One region of the Thermovenabulum sp. genome, then DNA from elsewhere that is predicted to be linked to it. Evidence: a T-box and tRNA genes for the amino acid it is inferred to sense, from the RefSeq annotation. Region 1 holds a T-box; the other holds one or more tRNA genes.
The links. The T-box of region 1 lies ahead of ileS (isoleucine--tRNA ligase). A T-box ahead of a tRNA ligase gene usually reads a tRNA of that ligase, here a tRNA-Ile.
Positions count from the first base shown of each region.

Region 2: it encodes a tRNA-Ile, which carries the amino acid that the T-box ahead of ileS (isoleucine--tRNA ligase) is inferred to sense. The anticodon was not compared.

Region 1 covers NZ_JBNARB010000002.1:94,762-102,829, forward strand. Annotated here, with positions in the region: gene ACPLOV_RS01575 (SdpI family protein) at 1-168, opposite strand, end outside; gene ACPLOV_RS01580 (DNA-3-methyladenine glycosylase family protein) at 321-1,178, opposite strand; gene ACPLOV_RS01585 (nitroreductase family protein) at 1,231-1,728, opposite strand; gene ileS (isoleucine--tRNA ligase) at 1,811-4,951, opposite strand; T-box leader at 5,009-5,206, opposite strand; gene ACPLOV_RS01595 (bis-aminopropyl spermidine synthase family protein) at 5,244-6,326, opposite strand; gene ACPLOV_RS01600 (S-layer homology domain-containing protein) at 6,485-7,600, opposite strand; gene ACPLOV_RS01605 (PPC domain-containing DNA-binding protein) at 7,735-8,068, opposite strand, start outside.
Region 2 covers NZ_JBNARB010000005.1:97,649-105,716, forward strand. Annotated here, with positions in the region: gene ACPLOV_RS04335 (sigma-54 interaction domain-containing protein) at 1-1,025, opposite strand, end outside; tRNA gene ACPLOV_RS04340 (tRNA-Lys) at 1,518-1,593, opposite strand; tRNA gene ACPLOV_RS04345 (tRNA-Tyr) at 1,602-1,687, opposite strand; tRNA gene ACPLOV_RS04350 (tRNA-Thr) at 1,698-1,773, opposite strand; tRNA gene ACPLOV_RS04355 (tRNA-Ile) at 1,783-1,859, opposite strand; gene ACPLOV_RS04360 (M42 family metallopeptidase) at 1,989-3,038, shown strand; gene ACPLOV_RS04365 (M42 family metallopeptidase) at 3,029-4,045, shown strand; gene ACPLOV_RS04370 (M42 family metallopeptidase) at 4,047-5,024, shown strand; gene ACPLOV_RS04375 (4Fe-4S dicluster domain-containing protein) at 5,175-5,396, shown strand; gene ACPLOV_RS04380 (2-oxoacid:acceptor oxidoreductase subunit alpha) at 5,389-6,516, shown strand; gene ACPLOV_RS04385 (thiamine pyrophosphate-dependent enzyme) at 6,518-7,354, shown strand; gene ACPLOV_RS04390 (2-oxoacid:acceptor oxidoreductase family protein) at 7,368-7,889, shown strand; gene ACPLOV_RS04395 (PLP-dependent aminotransferase family protein) at 7,909-8,068, shown strand, end outside.

The sequences.
Region 1 (8,068 bases):
AATGTGAGATAATTTGCCGGTGTAGCCGTCAACCTCCCCCCGTATATTCCAGTGGGAAGGCACTCTCTCGGGGAGGTACGGGTAAAGTAAAAAACCTATTACATATAAAGATAAAATAAGTATCAAAAGAAGGGTATCGGTGTTAAACTTAAGACCCCTTTTTTCCATCGCAGGACAACCTCCTTAGATATTTAGAAAAATTTCTAAATATATTATAACAAAAAACTAACCGAGAATAAATACTTTTTAAAAATTATTAAAAATATAAGAGTGACAATCCTATTGAAATGATTACTAAAAACGGTACTGTAAAAAGATTATTATATATTTTTGCCGCGAAAATAATAAAATAAATACTGCTGGACAAACCCTGCTTTATCTGCGAATTTTTTATGAGCAAAATCAATTATTTCTTTAATATTTTTTTGGCAGCCATTAAAATAAATTTCCTCAACCGCCCTTTTTATCCATACGTCCACCGGAAAGGAATCGTATTTTCTGTATGAAAAAAGCAGGATGCAGCTGGCGACCTTTATCCCGACCCCTGGAATTTTAACTAGCTCCTTTAACGCATCTTTTGAATCAAGTTTTTCTATTCTTTGAAGGTCCACTTCTTTGGACTTCACCATTTTAGCAGCTTTTATTATATATTTTCCGCGAAATCCGCACCGGGTGCAGCTTATTTCTTCCTCCGTCAAACTGCTCAAGGCATCGGGAGTGGGAAAGGCATAGTAAGTTTTACCTTTATAAATGATAGGGCTACCGTAATTTTCACATAGCCTTTCAATTACCCTCTTTATATTTGGTATGCTGTTATTGGCAGAAATTATAAAGGATATCAAAGTTTCCCAGGGGTCCTGGTGAAGAATTCGATTCCCGCTCCCATCGGCTATGGCTTTTTTGAGCTCCGGATATTCCTCTGTCAGTTTTTCCTCCAGGGCATTGTAATCCCGGTTAAGGTCAAAATAATCCATTATAAATCTTATATCTTCTTCCTTTGATGAGCTGCCTTTGCTTACTTCCACCAAAAGCGTATTTTCAGAGTAATCAACCGCCAAAAACCTGTTTTTTACAATTCCTGTAAATCGTCCGTTTTCTTCTTTCCAGCGAAAAGCCTGCCCTCCATCCAGCACGGCTTTTAAATTAAACGGCCTTACATTTTCAAAAACGTAAAGCATATTTCCTCCCCCAAAAAATATAAACCGCCCGGAAAAATTCCGGGCTTTTAATCTAATACCTTTCCCACTTTAATACTTCGGATAACGGCTTTTTGGCTGGGTTTGGATGTTCCTGGGAATAACCGAGGGGCACAAGGGATATAAGCTCGTATTTTTCAGGGACGTTCAAAAGTTTTCTCACTTCCTCGCTGTAAGGCCTCTTATACCCGGCCACCCAGCAGGAATCTAAATCATGGGCTTTAGCTGCAAGTATTATATTTTCGGTGGCTGCAGAGCCATCTTCTACGTGGAAGGGGTTGTCCTTTTCGCAGAAAACCGCCACACAACAGGCGGCATCCTTTATAAATTCCCCCCAGGTGGCAAGCTCGGCTATTTTATTTTTAGTATCCTCCTGGGTTACTACTACAAACACCCAGGGCTGAAAGTTATTGGCAGTAGGGGCCAATCTGCCGCAGTCGATAATTTCTTCCAGCACTTCCTTGGAAATGGGCTTTTTAAGAAATCTCCTGACACTCCTTCTCTCTCTCATTACCGTAATTGCATCCTTCATTAAAACCGCCTCCTTGCTATATGTATTTTGCCCGCCCTTTATATTCTACAAAAGGGGCGGGCAATTTTCAAGTTTTCTTAATTTAAATCTTTTTTATACCCAGCATTACGCTGAATCCATTTACATCCCATTCTCTGAGATAAACATCCGGAGGCATCTGTTCATCGGATAAAGTTAAGGCCAGGGTATCTTCCTTTATGCTTTCTCCAAAGACATTTACCGCTTCAATTACTTCCTTTGAGCTCGAGGTATAATAAACTAAAATTTTATCTTCTACTTCAAATCCCGCTTCTTTTCTCATATTCTGAATCTTGCTGGTAAGCTCCCGGGCTATTCCTTCCAGCAATAATTCTTCCGTGATATGGGTGTCCAGCACCACATAATATCCCGCTTCACCTTCGGTGCAGTATCCGGCTTTATCCTCCGCGCGAATATCCAGTTCTTCCTCTTTAATAGTTATTTCCTGCCCATCTACATTGATCTTAATTTCGCCTTTTTCCCTCGCTTCCCGGATCAAGGCGGAAGCGTTTGCCGCAGAAATCTCCTTTGCTATTTTGGGCATCAGTTTTCCGTATTTTGGACCCAGGAGGTCAAAGCGGGGTTTAAGCATATAGGTGAAGTATTCTTCCGCTACATCTATATACTCGATTTCTTTAATGTTCAGTTCGTCCTTTATTATATCCGTTAAATCCTTTATCAAGTCCTCATCCTGGGCATTCCTGAGCTGTACCATCATCTTTGACAGGGGCTGACGGTTTTTAATCTTTGCTTTGTTTCTCGCCGCTCTTCCCAGTTCCACGATTCTCCTGGCAAGTTCCATTTTATGCTCGAGAACCGGGTCAATTAACTCTTCTTTTACTTCAGGATAGTAGGTCAGGTGGATGCTTTCAGGAGCTTCAGGGTAAACTTCCCTTACAAGGTTTTGGTAGATTTCTTCCGTTATAAAGGGCACAAAGGGCGCTGCCATCTTTATGAAATCCACTAAGGCTTCGTACAAAGTCAGATATGCAGAGATTTTATCCTGATCCATCTCTGACTTCCAGAACCTCTCTCTGTTTCTTCTGACATACCAGTTGCTCATATCGTCCACCAGTTCTTCTAAAGCCCTGGCAGCCGAGGTAATGTCGTATTTTTCCAGTTCTTCCCTGACTTTTTTATTGACGCTGTTTACCTTAGACAATAACCAGCGGTCCATCTCGGGCCTTTCTTTTGGTTCGATTTTGTAAGCCTTTGGATCAAAATTGTCGATATTGGCGTAAAGTACGAAGAAGGAGTAAACATTCCAGAGTGTACCTAAGAATTTCCTCTGGGCTTCGCTAACCGCCTCTTTATAGAACCGGCTTGGTGCCCAGGGCGGACTGGAAACGTACAGGTACCAGCGCATAGCATCCGCACCCTGGTTGTTCAAAATCTCCCAGGGGTCAAGCACATTGCCTTTATGCTTGCTCATCTTCTGGCCGTACTGGTCCAGCACGTGTCCCATAACCAGCACGTTTTTATAGGACGATTGGTCAAAAAGGAGCGTCGAAATTACAAATAAGCTGTAAAACCATCCCCGGGTCTGGTCAATGGCTTCAGCAATAAAATCCGCCGGGAAGTGATTTTCAAATATTTCTTTGTTTTCAAAGGGATAGTGATATTGAGCAAAGGGCATGGAACCGGAATCGAACCAGCAGTCGATTACTTCTGGCACCCTTCTCATATCCTTGCCGCATTCAGGGCAGGAAAGGATTACTTCATCCACATAGGGCTTATGAAGTTCGATGTCTTCAAAAGGAACTTTGCTCATTTGTTTGAGTTCTTGAATGCTTCCCACCGCATGGTGATGACTGCAATCTTCACAGACCCAAATGTTAAGAGGTGTTCCCCAGTACCTTTCACGGCTCAGACACCAGTCGATGACGTTTTCCAAGAAATTCCCGAACCGTCCGTCTCTGATATGTTCCGGATGCCAGCCGATTTTCTTATTTAATTCTAAAAGCCTTTCCTTTATAGCGGTGGTTTTTATAAACCAGCTGCTTCTTGCATAATATAAAAGGGGTGTATCGCACCTCCAGCAGAAGGGGTATGTGTGCTTATACCTTTCAGCTTTGTAAAGCTTTCCGCTTACCTTTAACTCCTTAATAATACCTTTATCCGCATCTTTTACAAATAGCCCTTCCCACAGAGGAACTTCTTTTGTAAATTTTCCCTGAGCATCTACCGGTTGTAATACGGGTAAACCGTACTTTTGTCCCATCCTGTAGTCGTCTTCGCCGAAGGCGGGAGCCATGTGTACTATTCCCGTTCCTTCATCAAGGGTTACAAAATCAGCTAAAACCACATAGAATGCCCTATCTTTTTCTTTTTCAAAGAAAGGAAATACGGGTTCATATTTTTTACCTGCTAATCTCTCTCCGGGGAATTTTTCGACTATTTCATATTCCCCTTCCAAGACGGAGAGCCGTCCCTCTGCTAAGATAAGGTAATCCTCGCCCTGTTTCACCTTTACGTAGGTGTAATCATCCTTTACCGCGAGGGCCACGTTGGAAGGCAGCGTCCACGGCGTTGTTGTCCAGACCAAAAAGTAAGTATTTTCTTCATCCAATACCTTGAATTTTACAAATACCGATGGATCTTCCACCTCTTCGTACCCTTGAGCCACTTCATGGCTTGAAAGGGATGTTCCGCAGCGCGGGCAGTAGGGCACCACCTTATGCCCTTTGTACAAAAGCCCTTTTTCCCAGAATTTCTTTAATGCCCACCATACCGATTCGATATAGGAGTTGTGGTAGGTAACATAAGGGTCATCTAAATCAATCCAGAAACCTACCCTTTCCGTCATCTTCCTCCATTCCTGCTCGTAGGTAAAAACGCTCTCTTTGCATTTTTTGATGAACTCTTCCACACCATACTCTTCTATCTGCGGTTTTCCGCTAATACCCAGCTGTTTTTCCACTTCCAGCTCCACCGGGAGTCCATGGGTATCCCATCCGGCTTTTCTGTCAACCCTGTAACCGAGCATTGTCCTGTACCTGGGAATGAGGTCTTTGATTACCCTTGTCAGGACGTGGCCGGCATGGGGCTTTCCGTTAGCTGTGGGAGGCCCCTCGTAAAAAACGTAATTGGGGGCATTTTTTCTCTGTTCAATGCTCTTTTTGAATATGTCATTTTCCTTCCAGAACTCGAGTATATTTTCTTCTATGGGGACGAAGTTCATGGTGGGTTCGACTTTTTTAAACATCCTCTTTTTTTACCTCCCTTATTTTTTTGAAAAATAAAACCCGCCCTTTTAAGCAACGGAAGGGGCGGGTTATATCCGCGGTACCACCCTAATTTGGGCTCGTTTGAGATAACGGCTTTCTGCCGCTGGCGCCTACTTTTTTCGGGCCAATACTCGGGGGTGATCTTCGAAAAGCTTTTGCCCGCCGGGCTTTCACCAGACCCCGGCTCGCTTTGGAGCATATAAGCTTTCTACTTTCCCCTTCATCGCGTTTTGTGCTATAAAATTTATTAAATAATATACAATAATTTTGTTATTTTGTCAATGAAACCGGCTTGTAAATAAGCGCTTCGTTATCCAAATACAGTTCGCAGTCCTGAGGGGTATTTTCCACACCGGAAAATCCGCTTACTGTTTCGATCCTGAACATTGAAGAACGATACCAGTTCAATTCAGGCTTTACCTGGACGAAGGAGTAATCGTCCCTGATGCTTTCTAAAAGATAATCCCAGTTGACGTAATGGTTGAAATCTTCAATTATATCAGTAATAGCCACATCAAATTTGTTTAATAGCATCCTCTGGAATTCTCTCCACTTTCCAAAAGAGGACTCCGCTTTTGTTATTCCGAAATATCCGGCACATCCTTCGCCTTTTAATCCCGCAAGCCCTCTTTTCATTACAACTTCCAGAGCTTCTATAGTCTCGGGAGGATCGGTAGTAAAAGTATCAAAGGCCTTTACAAATTCCTTTGGAAGACTTTGCCTGAAATCGTATTTGTAGGCTTTTACCGGCAGCTCTAACTGTACCGCTTTTTTGTTGATGTAATTTATAATTCTATCATCAATTTCCAGAACAACAACTTCCTGGGGAAGCTCCGACAAACCGGCGGCAAGGCTAACCAGGTCATCGTCCCCCAGCACCAGAAGTTTTTTGCCCTCTAAATCCCCTCTTTCAGCCATAAGGGCTATACGGCTTATAACCGTCTTTGAAGTAACATAACCCTGGTCGTAGTCTATAATGGCCTCGGGACGATCCTTTGTCTCCTGTTCAAATCTTTTAATCAATTCGGTGAATTCAGAAAGGTCAAGACCCCGCCTTTCGCAGTGAGGACATGCATAATGCCTTTTGGGGTAAATCCTGTACATTTCCACAAATTCTTTTCCTGCCTTAGTAAAATTCAGGACACCATTCCCCTTGTTTTCCAAAAAGCCCTCTTTTATAAGGACACCCACGGTTTCGGCTACCATATTAAAAGGTTTTTGGGAAAGATAAACCACTTCCCAGAAATGCGAGCCCCTTTGAAGGCATGAAAGGATATTCTCCACATCCCTCGCGGTAGTTTTAATACCCGTCCTTCTTTCTACTTCCCGGGCAATACCCGCTATTCCGGTCATGGTCCACCTCCGCACTAATTGATTTTTTAAAGCACATAAAAGGACCCTGTATGTATTTTGCATACAAGGCCCTTACAGAAATAATTATAAAATAAATTTTATTTTCGTCAATAGCCCATTTTATGCCTTTATAAATTTATAACTCAATTTATGTTCAATTATTTTATTATTTTTACGCTAATTATATTTTTATCATGGGCTTTTATTTCCACATAAGATCCTTCTTTTAATTCCGAAAGGCGGACTTCTTTTCCATCTTTATTAACAGAAGTATTTTCGGTCAAATTAAAGGTTAAAGTGTTACTTTCGTTTAAGAGATACCATTCCTTGACCTCCAGTATCGGGCCTCTCATGTATACGGAAGCCCCTTCCTTTACCTCGCCAAAAACCAGAATATTTTTATTAACATTTTCATCCAAACCGGTGGTTTTCCCCGTTAACACATACCGCCCATTTTCGGTGTCAAGTTCATAGTGCAGTCCCTCGATATCGCTCACCTGGACTACGCCCGGGTAAGCCGTGGTTTGTTTCCCGTAGGTATACAAAGATACGGTTTTATCTTTTTCATTCAAATCCACAATTATGCCCTTTACCGTTACCGTCACCTTTTGATTATCATCATTATCACCTAATAAATCATCCAGATTGTTTATTATAACTGCCATTTCAGCCCGGGTAACGGGCTTATTGGGCATAAATAGATTTCCCGGATAACCCTTCATAAGCCCAAGATCGGTTATAACATAGACGTATCCTACCGCATCTTTGGGGATTGCATTTGCATCTTTAAAGGAAAGCCTGTCGTTCATATGGCTCTGGGCTATTGATTCCTTGCCTATTGCCCGAACTACATACCTTGCCACCTCATACCTTTTTGCAGGTTCATTGGGACGGAAATTTTTTAACTCTTCGGATTTTACAAGTCCTTTCTCTACTGCTAAAGCTACATAATAGTAGCCTTCCTTCCATGATAGCTTAACATCCTTTACTTTTTTGGGGAGCTCCGATTTAAAATCAATTTCCTTTTCCCAGCCCATTATCCTTAAAGCCATAATAATTGCCTGCAGATGGGTAACGGGATCCCTCGGTTTAAATAAGCCATTTGGAAAACCTTTTATTACTCCTTTTTCGTACATCCTGTCTATGGCAAATCTGGCCCAGTCAAAACCTTCCCCTACATCCTTAAAGTTTAGTTTTGGCTTTGCAAAAGCCGCAGGGGCTATAAAGGATACCACAAGTAAAACCATTAGAAGACCCGCTATAAATTTTTTCATGCCAACACTCCCTTTCTTCCTTATTTTCTTGCTTACATTTTATAAATACGTAAAAAAGATTAATTAAATTAAGGTGAATTGATTTTGTAACATTTTTGTAACAAAAAAACATCCCCTAATTAAAGGGGATGCCGTTAACACCACAAATTGAGGCCCGTTATCTCATCCTTTTTTCTTTGGAGCTCGGGTCCTATTAATTCTCTTATGTAAAACTCACCCGCAAAAACTTCTGTACCCTCAACTAAGTGCCCCCCAACCACATTTCCTTCTTCATCGGAAAGGGCTATATGGAGATGAAGCATAGGCTGACCGTTTAAAAGTGAAATATTTCCGCTACAGCTTATTATTTCCATCGGCTTATCGAATTCTAAATTGTAATACTTCTTCTCCCCTTGATTGTAGTAAGCGACCTTCGCCTTTTTGCAGGCGCCAATTACTTTTACAGTTCCCGCGGTGATCCCTTTTTCC
Region 2 (8,068 bases), on a different contig from region 1:
ACAAGTAATATTATATCTTCTTTTCTATCTCTAAGAGGAGGAATTTCGATATATATTACACTTAACCTGAAAAATAAGTCCTTTCGTAAACGTCCAGTTTTTAATAGAATTTCAGGTTTTTCGTTAGTAGTAGCTATAATCCTTACATCAACCGGTATATCGTATGCTGCGCCAATTCGCCTTACTACACCTTCCTGCAGTACTCTTAATAGCTTACTTTGAAGGTTTAAGCCCATACTGTTAATTTCATCCAATAATAGAGTTCCACCATCCGCTTGTTCAAATAACCCTGGTTTATTTTCTGCGCCGGTAAAACTTCCCTTTGTAGTGCCGAAAAGAAGAGCTTCTAATAAAGATTCGGGTAAGGCTGCACAGTTTTGAGCAATAAAAGGACCATCTTTCCTGGGGCTTTCTGCGTGAATGCTTTGAGCAAAAAGTTCTTTACCTGTACCAGTTTCTCCATAAATTAAAATTGAAGAAGAGGTTTTAGAAACTTTTTTAGAAAAAGCTATCAATTCTTTTATCTTTTTATTCTCGCCGATTATAGAACTAAAATTATATTTCAAGGAAATATTATTATCCTTTAAAGTTTTTGCTCCCGAAGCTATTTGTCTTAGCTCTACCACTTTTTCTGCAAGGTGGTAAATATTAGTAATATCCCTGGATATTTCAAAAGCACCGATTATGTTACCTTTTTCGATAATAGGAAAGGTGGTATTTACCGCTTTAATTTCGTTTCCTAAAAAACTTCGATATCGCTGATATCTTTTTAAAACCGGCTTTCCCGTTTTTAGCACCTGGCATATTGTGCTTTCTTCGGGAGATAAAGAAGGGTAAACCTCAAATAAGTTTTTACCAATAACCTTATCGGGATCTATCCCTTCAAATTTTCCCAATATTTTGTTGTAGAACAATATTTTGAAATTATTATCGACAATTATTATACCCTCATCAAGAGAGTTAAATATCCTCTTTATTGAATCATAAGAAAAAATGTTATGAAGTTGTTTCTCTATATCGTACATATATATCACCAATAAAATATTTCTATATTATTAATTTATTTCCTTCTTTAAGCATAATATTTCCCGGGGCATAGCAATATTTGACAGTATTTTAAAAAAGACAAATAAAACTTAGAAGGATATAAAATAATGTCATATTATGGAGGTTATAAAACAAATTTTTATTTTTTCATATAACGATTATTACATGCTCCGTTTAAAGCTCATGTTAAGCCAAAAGCTTTAAATCCTGGTCCTTCTTTAGCTAAGGACGTTTTTATTAAAGTGTGGAATAGGAAATATTTAAAAACTGGGCAAACTAAATTGAAACCGTGTTGAAATAATTGAAACCAGGGGTTAAAAAGAATTTAGACACTTATAAAAAAAGAACCCCCGGTGAAGATCCGGGAGTGCTTTGATATAAATGTGACCTGAAATGTGACCATTTCACATATATTGCCAGAATAAAAGGCATGAAAAAACCTCCCTTTTCAGGAGGTTTATGTCTTACTATGGTGGGCCATGTAGGCTTCGAACCCACGACACCCTGATTAAGAGTCAGGTGCTCTACCAACTGAGCTAATGGCCCACATTTAATGGTGGAGAGAGGTGGATTCGAACCACCGAAGGCATCGCCAGCAGATTTACAGTCTGCCCCCTTTGGCCAGCTCGGGAATCTCTCCACTTACTTAATGGAGCCGACGATGGGACTCGAACCCGCAACCTGCTGATTACAAGTCAGCTGCTCTGCCAATTGAGCTACGTCGGCATAAAATTTTGGTGGGCCCACTAGGACTCGAACCTAGAACCGACCGGTTATGAGCCGGTTGCTCTGACCGATTGAGCTATGGGCCCGAACGCAATTTATAGTATACATGAAATTAAAAAATTCGTCAATACTTACAAATAAAATTTTTAGTTATAAAATTTGAAGGAAACTAATAATAGTTGTAGAAGTTATATATTGGAAGGGAGGCAAAAAAATTGGATATTAAAGATTTATTAAAGGAAATAATAACAGATCATACTCCTTCCGGAAGGGAACCGGAGGCTGCTTTTAAAGTAAAAGAATTGTTCGGTAAATTTTTTGATGAAGTTAAGGTAGATAAACTGGGAAATATTATAGGAAAAAAGACGGGAAAAGACTCTAAATTTAAAGTTATGATTGCTGCTCATATGGATGAAATTGGCATGATGGTTACAAAAATTGAAGAAAAGGGCTTTATTAGGTTTACATTTGTGGGTGGAATAGACCAAAGGATATTACTGGGTCAGGAGGTTTTAATTCACGGTAAAGAAATTGTTCCCGGTATAATAGGAAGTAAACCACCTCATTTGCAGGAACCAGATGAAAAAAGTAAAGCTTTGAAAAAAGAAGATTTATTTATTGATACAGGGCTTTCCTACGAAAAAATTAAAGATATTGTAAGTGTGGGAGATTTTATTACTTTTAAGAGAAGACCTGTGGAACTTTTGAATAATCATTTTGCTTCTAATGCACTGGATGATAAGGCCGGTATAGCAGCAATATTATGCTGTATAGAAGAGCTAAAGAAATTAATTTTTTCCGCCGATGTGTATGGAGTAGCTACTGTACAGGAAGAAGTAGGCTTAAGAGGGGCGATAACCTCGACTTATGGTATATATCCCGATATAGGTATTGCAGTAGATGTCGGTCATGGAAATATTCCAGATTTGCCCGAAGAAGAAACTTTTAAATTGGGAAAAGGTCCTGTAATAGCTTTAGGTCCCAATATTCATCCAAAAATTTATGAAAGATTGAAAAACTTAGCCGATGAATATAAAATACCTTATCAGATTGACCCAAATCCGTCCTATACGGGAACGGATGCCTGGTCAATTCAGATAACTCGAGCCGGAGTTCCGACAGGGCTAATTTCTATACCTCTTAGATATATGCATACTACCGTGGAAACATTAAATACTGAAGATATTAAACTGATTGGAAGATTGCTTGCATTGTTTATAGCTTCTGTGGATACGGAATTTGTGGAGGGATTAAAATGTTATTAAAAAGACTTTCTGAAGCTGCAGGTGTTTCGGGAAATGAAAATGAGGTGAGAGATATTTTAAGAGAGGAATTAAAGGGATATGCAGAAATTAGAACGGATGCTTTGGGAAATCTTATATTTGAAAAAAAGAATAAGAGCAAAAGACCAAAAATAATGCTGGCAGCACATATGGATGAAGTAGGGTTAATGATAACCTCTATATTAAAAAATGGTTTTTTAAAGTTTGAAACTGTGGGAGGCATTGATGAGCGGGTACTTGTTTCAAAGATAGTTACAATAGGCCCAAATAAGGTTTTCGGAGTTATAGGTGCAAAACCCATTCACAGGCAGGAACCTAAGGAAAGGGAAAATGCATTAAAAATAAAAAATCTTTATATAGATATAGGTGCTAAAGATCAAGAGGATGCGGAAAAAAAAGTAAAAATTGGCGATTACGCTTGCTTTAATACGGAATTTGAAATATATGGTGACAGTATTGTAAAAGGAAAGGCTTTAGATGATAGAATCGGATGTTTTGTGGTAGCGGAAATAATAAAGAGGAATTATGAGGTGGAAATTAGCGGGGCTTTTACTGTTCAAGAAGAGGTTGGATTGAGAGGTTCTGGAGTTGCAGCATACCAATTAAAGCCCGATGTTTGTATAGTGGTGGAGGGAACTTTTGCTTCCGATGTTCCCGGTATGAAAGAAGAAGAATATAATACTTTACTTGGCAGGGGACCGGCGATAACTACAATGGATAGAAGCTTTATTGCTGATAAACGTTTAAGGGATAGGGTATTTGAAATAGCAAAGAAAAATAACATCGTATGTCAGCCAAGAAGGACAAATTTAGGAGGTACCGATGCGGGTAGAATACAATCTATTGAAGAAGGGATACCGACAATAGTTATTTCCGTTCCTACGAGGTATATTCATTCACCCGTTAGTATTGCTGATCTTAATGATATTAATAATACGATTTCCTTGGTCGATGCTTTAATAAACGATTTTCAAGAAAGGGGAATATAAAGTGAAAGATTTAGTAAAAATTTTAACCGAATCTTACGGTCCTTCAGGGAATGAAGAAAAAATACGAAATATTATAAAAGAATTGGTGGAGCCTTATGCAGATGAAATTAAAATAGATGCAATGGGCAACTTGATTATTCGAAAAAGAGGCCCGGGAAAGAAACTAATGTTTGCTGCTCATATGGACGAAATAGGACTAATAGTAACTAATATTGATGAAAAAGGTTTTATAAGGTTTTCTAATATAGGAGGAGTATCTCCCCATGGGTTATTGGGGGAAAGGGTAATATTTGAAAACGGTACGGTAGGGATAATAGGAGTTGAAAAATTGGAAGACATTAAAGAGCTGAAGATGAAAAGACTTTATATTGATATAGGAGCATCATCGAAAGAAGAAGCAATGGAAAAAGTTAATATTGGTGATATGGCAACATACTACCGGGAATGCACTTTCCTTGGTAAAAATATCTCTGCAAAATCTTTGGATGATAGAGCCGGATGTGCTGTACTTATAAAAGTGCTTAAAGAAGTAAAAAATCCAAAATATGATGTATATTTCGTGTTTACAACTCAGGAAGAAGTAGGCACAAGAGGTGCCAGGACTTCGGCTTATGCAATTGAACCGGATCTTGCAATTGCTGTGGATGTTACCTTATGCGGAGATACTCCTGAAGGAGAAAAAATTGCAGTGGAACTCGGCAAGGGGCCGGCTGTTAAAATAAAAGATATGAGTGTTTTGAGCCATCCCGAAGTAAAACAGCTTTTAATTGATACTGCAGAAAAAAATAAAATTCCATATCAGAAGGAAGTATTGGATCTGGGTGGTACCGATGCGGGTGCAATACATCTTACAAAAGAGGGTGTACCCTCCGGCGGAATTGCAATACCCACAAGATATGTTCATACGCCATCCGAAATGGTTAATTTAGATGATTTAGAGAATACCGTGAAACTAATAATAGCTTTAATTGAGCAATAACTGTTAAATCAAAGTCTTATGTTTTTTAGCTTAATTTTTTTTAAAATAAAAAGGCAAAAAATTATAAAATGGCATAAATATTGCATTAGTATTAAAGCTTAGAAAATAATATAATTAACTTATTATTATCAGATTTTTGGAGGGGTTAAATTGAGAAGACGATTTAAAGTTAAGATTAATGAACAAAGGTGTAAAAAATGTGGAATCTGTGTAGCATTTTGTCCTAAAAAAGTTCTAAGAATAGAAATGAATACTTTTCCTATTGTAGATAAGGAAGAAGAATGCATAGGATGCAATTTATGCTATTTGAGATGTCCGGATATTGCTATTTTTGTAGAAGAAAAAGGCGAAGGGGTGATTTTAAATGCATGAAGACATTAAATTCCTTCAAGGGAACGAAGCCTGTGTGGAAGGTGCCCTAAAGGCAGGCGCAAGGTTTTATGCGGGTTATCCCATAACTCCTTCTTCCGAGATAGCAGAGCTCGCATCAATAAGGCTTCCTTCAGAAGGGGGAGTATTTATTCAAATGGAAGATGAAATAGCGAGTATGGCAGCTTTGGTAGGGGCTTCTTTTGCAGGTGCAAAAGCTTTTACAGCTACCAGCGGCCCGGGATTTTCACTTATGCAAGAAAATATTGGACTTGCAATAATGACCGAAGCACCATGTGTCGTAATCAACGTGCAAAGAAGTGGTCCGAGCACGGGACTTGCTACAAAACCAGCTCAAGCGGATGTAATGCAAGCCCGGTGGGGTACTCATGGAGACCATGCTGCAATCGTACTTGCACCTGCAACGGTGCAGGAGTGCTATGATTTAATAATTTATGCCTTTAACTTTGCTGAAAAATACAGAACACCAGTCATATTTTTATCGGATGAGATTGTAGGCCATATGAGAGAAAAAGTCGTATTGCATAGTAATATACCTATTGTACAAAGAAGAATGCCCAATATTGATCCTGAAAAATATAGACCTTATGAACCTGAAAAAACGGGTGTGCCACCTTTGGCTTATTTTGGAAGCGAGTATACCTTTCATGCCTCCAGCTCCATGCATGATGAAACTGGTTTTCCAAACAACTCTCCACAAAATGCTGAAAAGGTAATTAAAAGGTTATATAATAAGATTTACCAAAATAAGGAAGATATAATAATTACTAAGGAATTTTATACAGAAGATGCTGAAATACTGTTGATTTCTTTTGGAGCATCTGCCAGAAGTTCCAGGGAAGCCGTTAATATTTTAAGAAAACAGGGGAAAAAAGCAGGTCTTTTACAATTGAATACCCTGTGGCCTTTTCCTGATGAAAAAGTAAAAAATTTAGCTGATAAGGCAAGAATAGTAATTGTACCGGAAATGAACTTAGGGCAAATTATAGGAGAAGTTCAAAGGGTGTTAAATAACGGTATACCTGTTGTAGGGGTTAACAAAGTAAATAGTGAAATAATAACCCCCCTTGAAATAATTGAGAAGATTAAGGAGGTTATATAAGGTGGCAAGAAACGTATTTGACTATATCATTGAAGAAAAACTACCTTTTTTTTGGTGTGAGGGATGCGGTAACGGAATAATATTGAAAACTATTGCTAAGGTATTTGCAGATTTAAATTTAGATCCTCGTGAAATTGTTGTTGTCACTGGAATAGGATGCTGGGGAAAGGCGGATGATTATTTATCGGTTAACAGCCTTCATGTAACTCATGGCAGAGCACTGCCTGCTGCTACGGGAGTTAAGCTGGTAAATCCCAACTTGAAAGTCTTAGCTTTAATGGGAGATGGAGATGGGTTGACCATAGGAGGTAATCATTTTATTCATGCAGCCAGAAGAAATATTGATATTACCGCAATTATTTCAAATAACTTCAATTACGGTATGACCGGAGGACAAGTATCGGGTACCACACCGGAAAGAAGCGTTACCAGCACATCGAGATTTGGTTCTGTTGAGCCCCCCTTTGATGTAGTTAATTTAGCAATTGCTGCAGGAGCAAGTTATGTGGCCAGGGCTACCGTATATCACGTTAATTTGTTAGAAAAATATATAAAGAATGCCATCATGAAAAAAGGTTTTTCGGTGGTGGATGTAATAAATGTATGCCCCACTTATTTTGGAAGACTCAATAAAATGAAGACTTCTGTGGAAATGATGGAGTTTTTAAGGGATAATAGCACATTTAATAAAAATGAAGGAGATATTAACTCAAATAAGTTTGCTCTGGGAGAATTTGTGAATATTGAGAAACCGGATTTTTCCACAAAGTACTTAGAGGTTCAAAAACAAGCGAAGGAAAAAATATCTTCCCTTGAGCAAGATTCTGGTGCAAGGTAGGAGGGGTATTAGTATGGGAAGAATAGAAGTTGTTCTTGCAGGCTCCGGGGGACAGGGATTGTTATTAATCGGTAAAATATTAGGTGAAGCAGCAGCAATTTTTGATGGAAAAAATGCCGTGCAGACTACAGCCTATGGAGTAGCAACAAGAGGGGGATTTTCAAAATCGGAGGTAATAATTTCTGAAGACGAAATTGCCTTTCCGGAAGCTATGAATCCCGATTATATTGTATGTCTTTCACCCCAGGCCTTTGATATTTACAAAGGCAAAATAAAGGAAAAAGCTATATTAATTTACGATAAAGATACGATAAAATGTGAAAATAAAGAGTATTATGGTTTTTCGATGACAAACGCTGCAGTGGAATTAAAAAACATCAGAATTTTAAATATGATAGCATTGGGTATTCTGGTCAAGATTTCGGGGATTGTAAGTTTAGAGGCAATAATTAAATCGCTGGAAAAGAATTCTCCTCTTCAATTCAGGGACCAAAATATTAGGGCGTTTTATAAAGGTTTTGAGATGGTATCGTAAATTATAAGGGGTGAAAAAAATGGATTACAATAAATTTTTTTCCGATGGGATTGTTAACCTGCCTCCCTCTCCTATAAGAGAGCTTTTAAAAATATCCCAAAAACCCGGTGTTATTTCCTTAGCAGGAGGTAACCCTTCACCGGATACTTTTCCTGTAGAGGATTTAAAAATATGTTTTG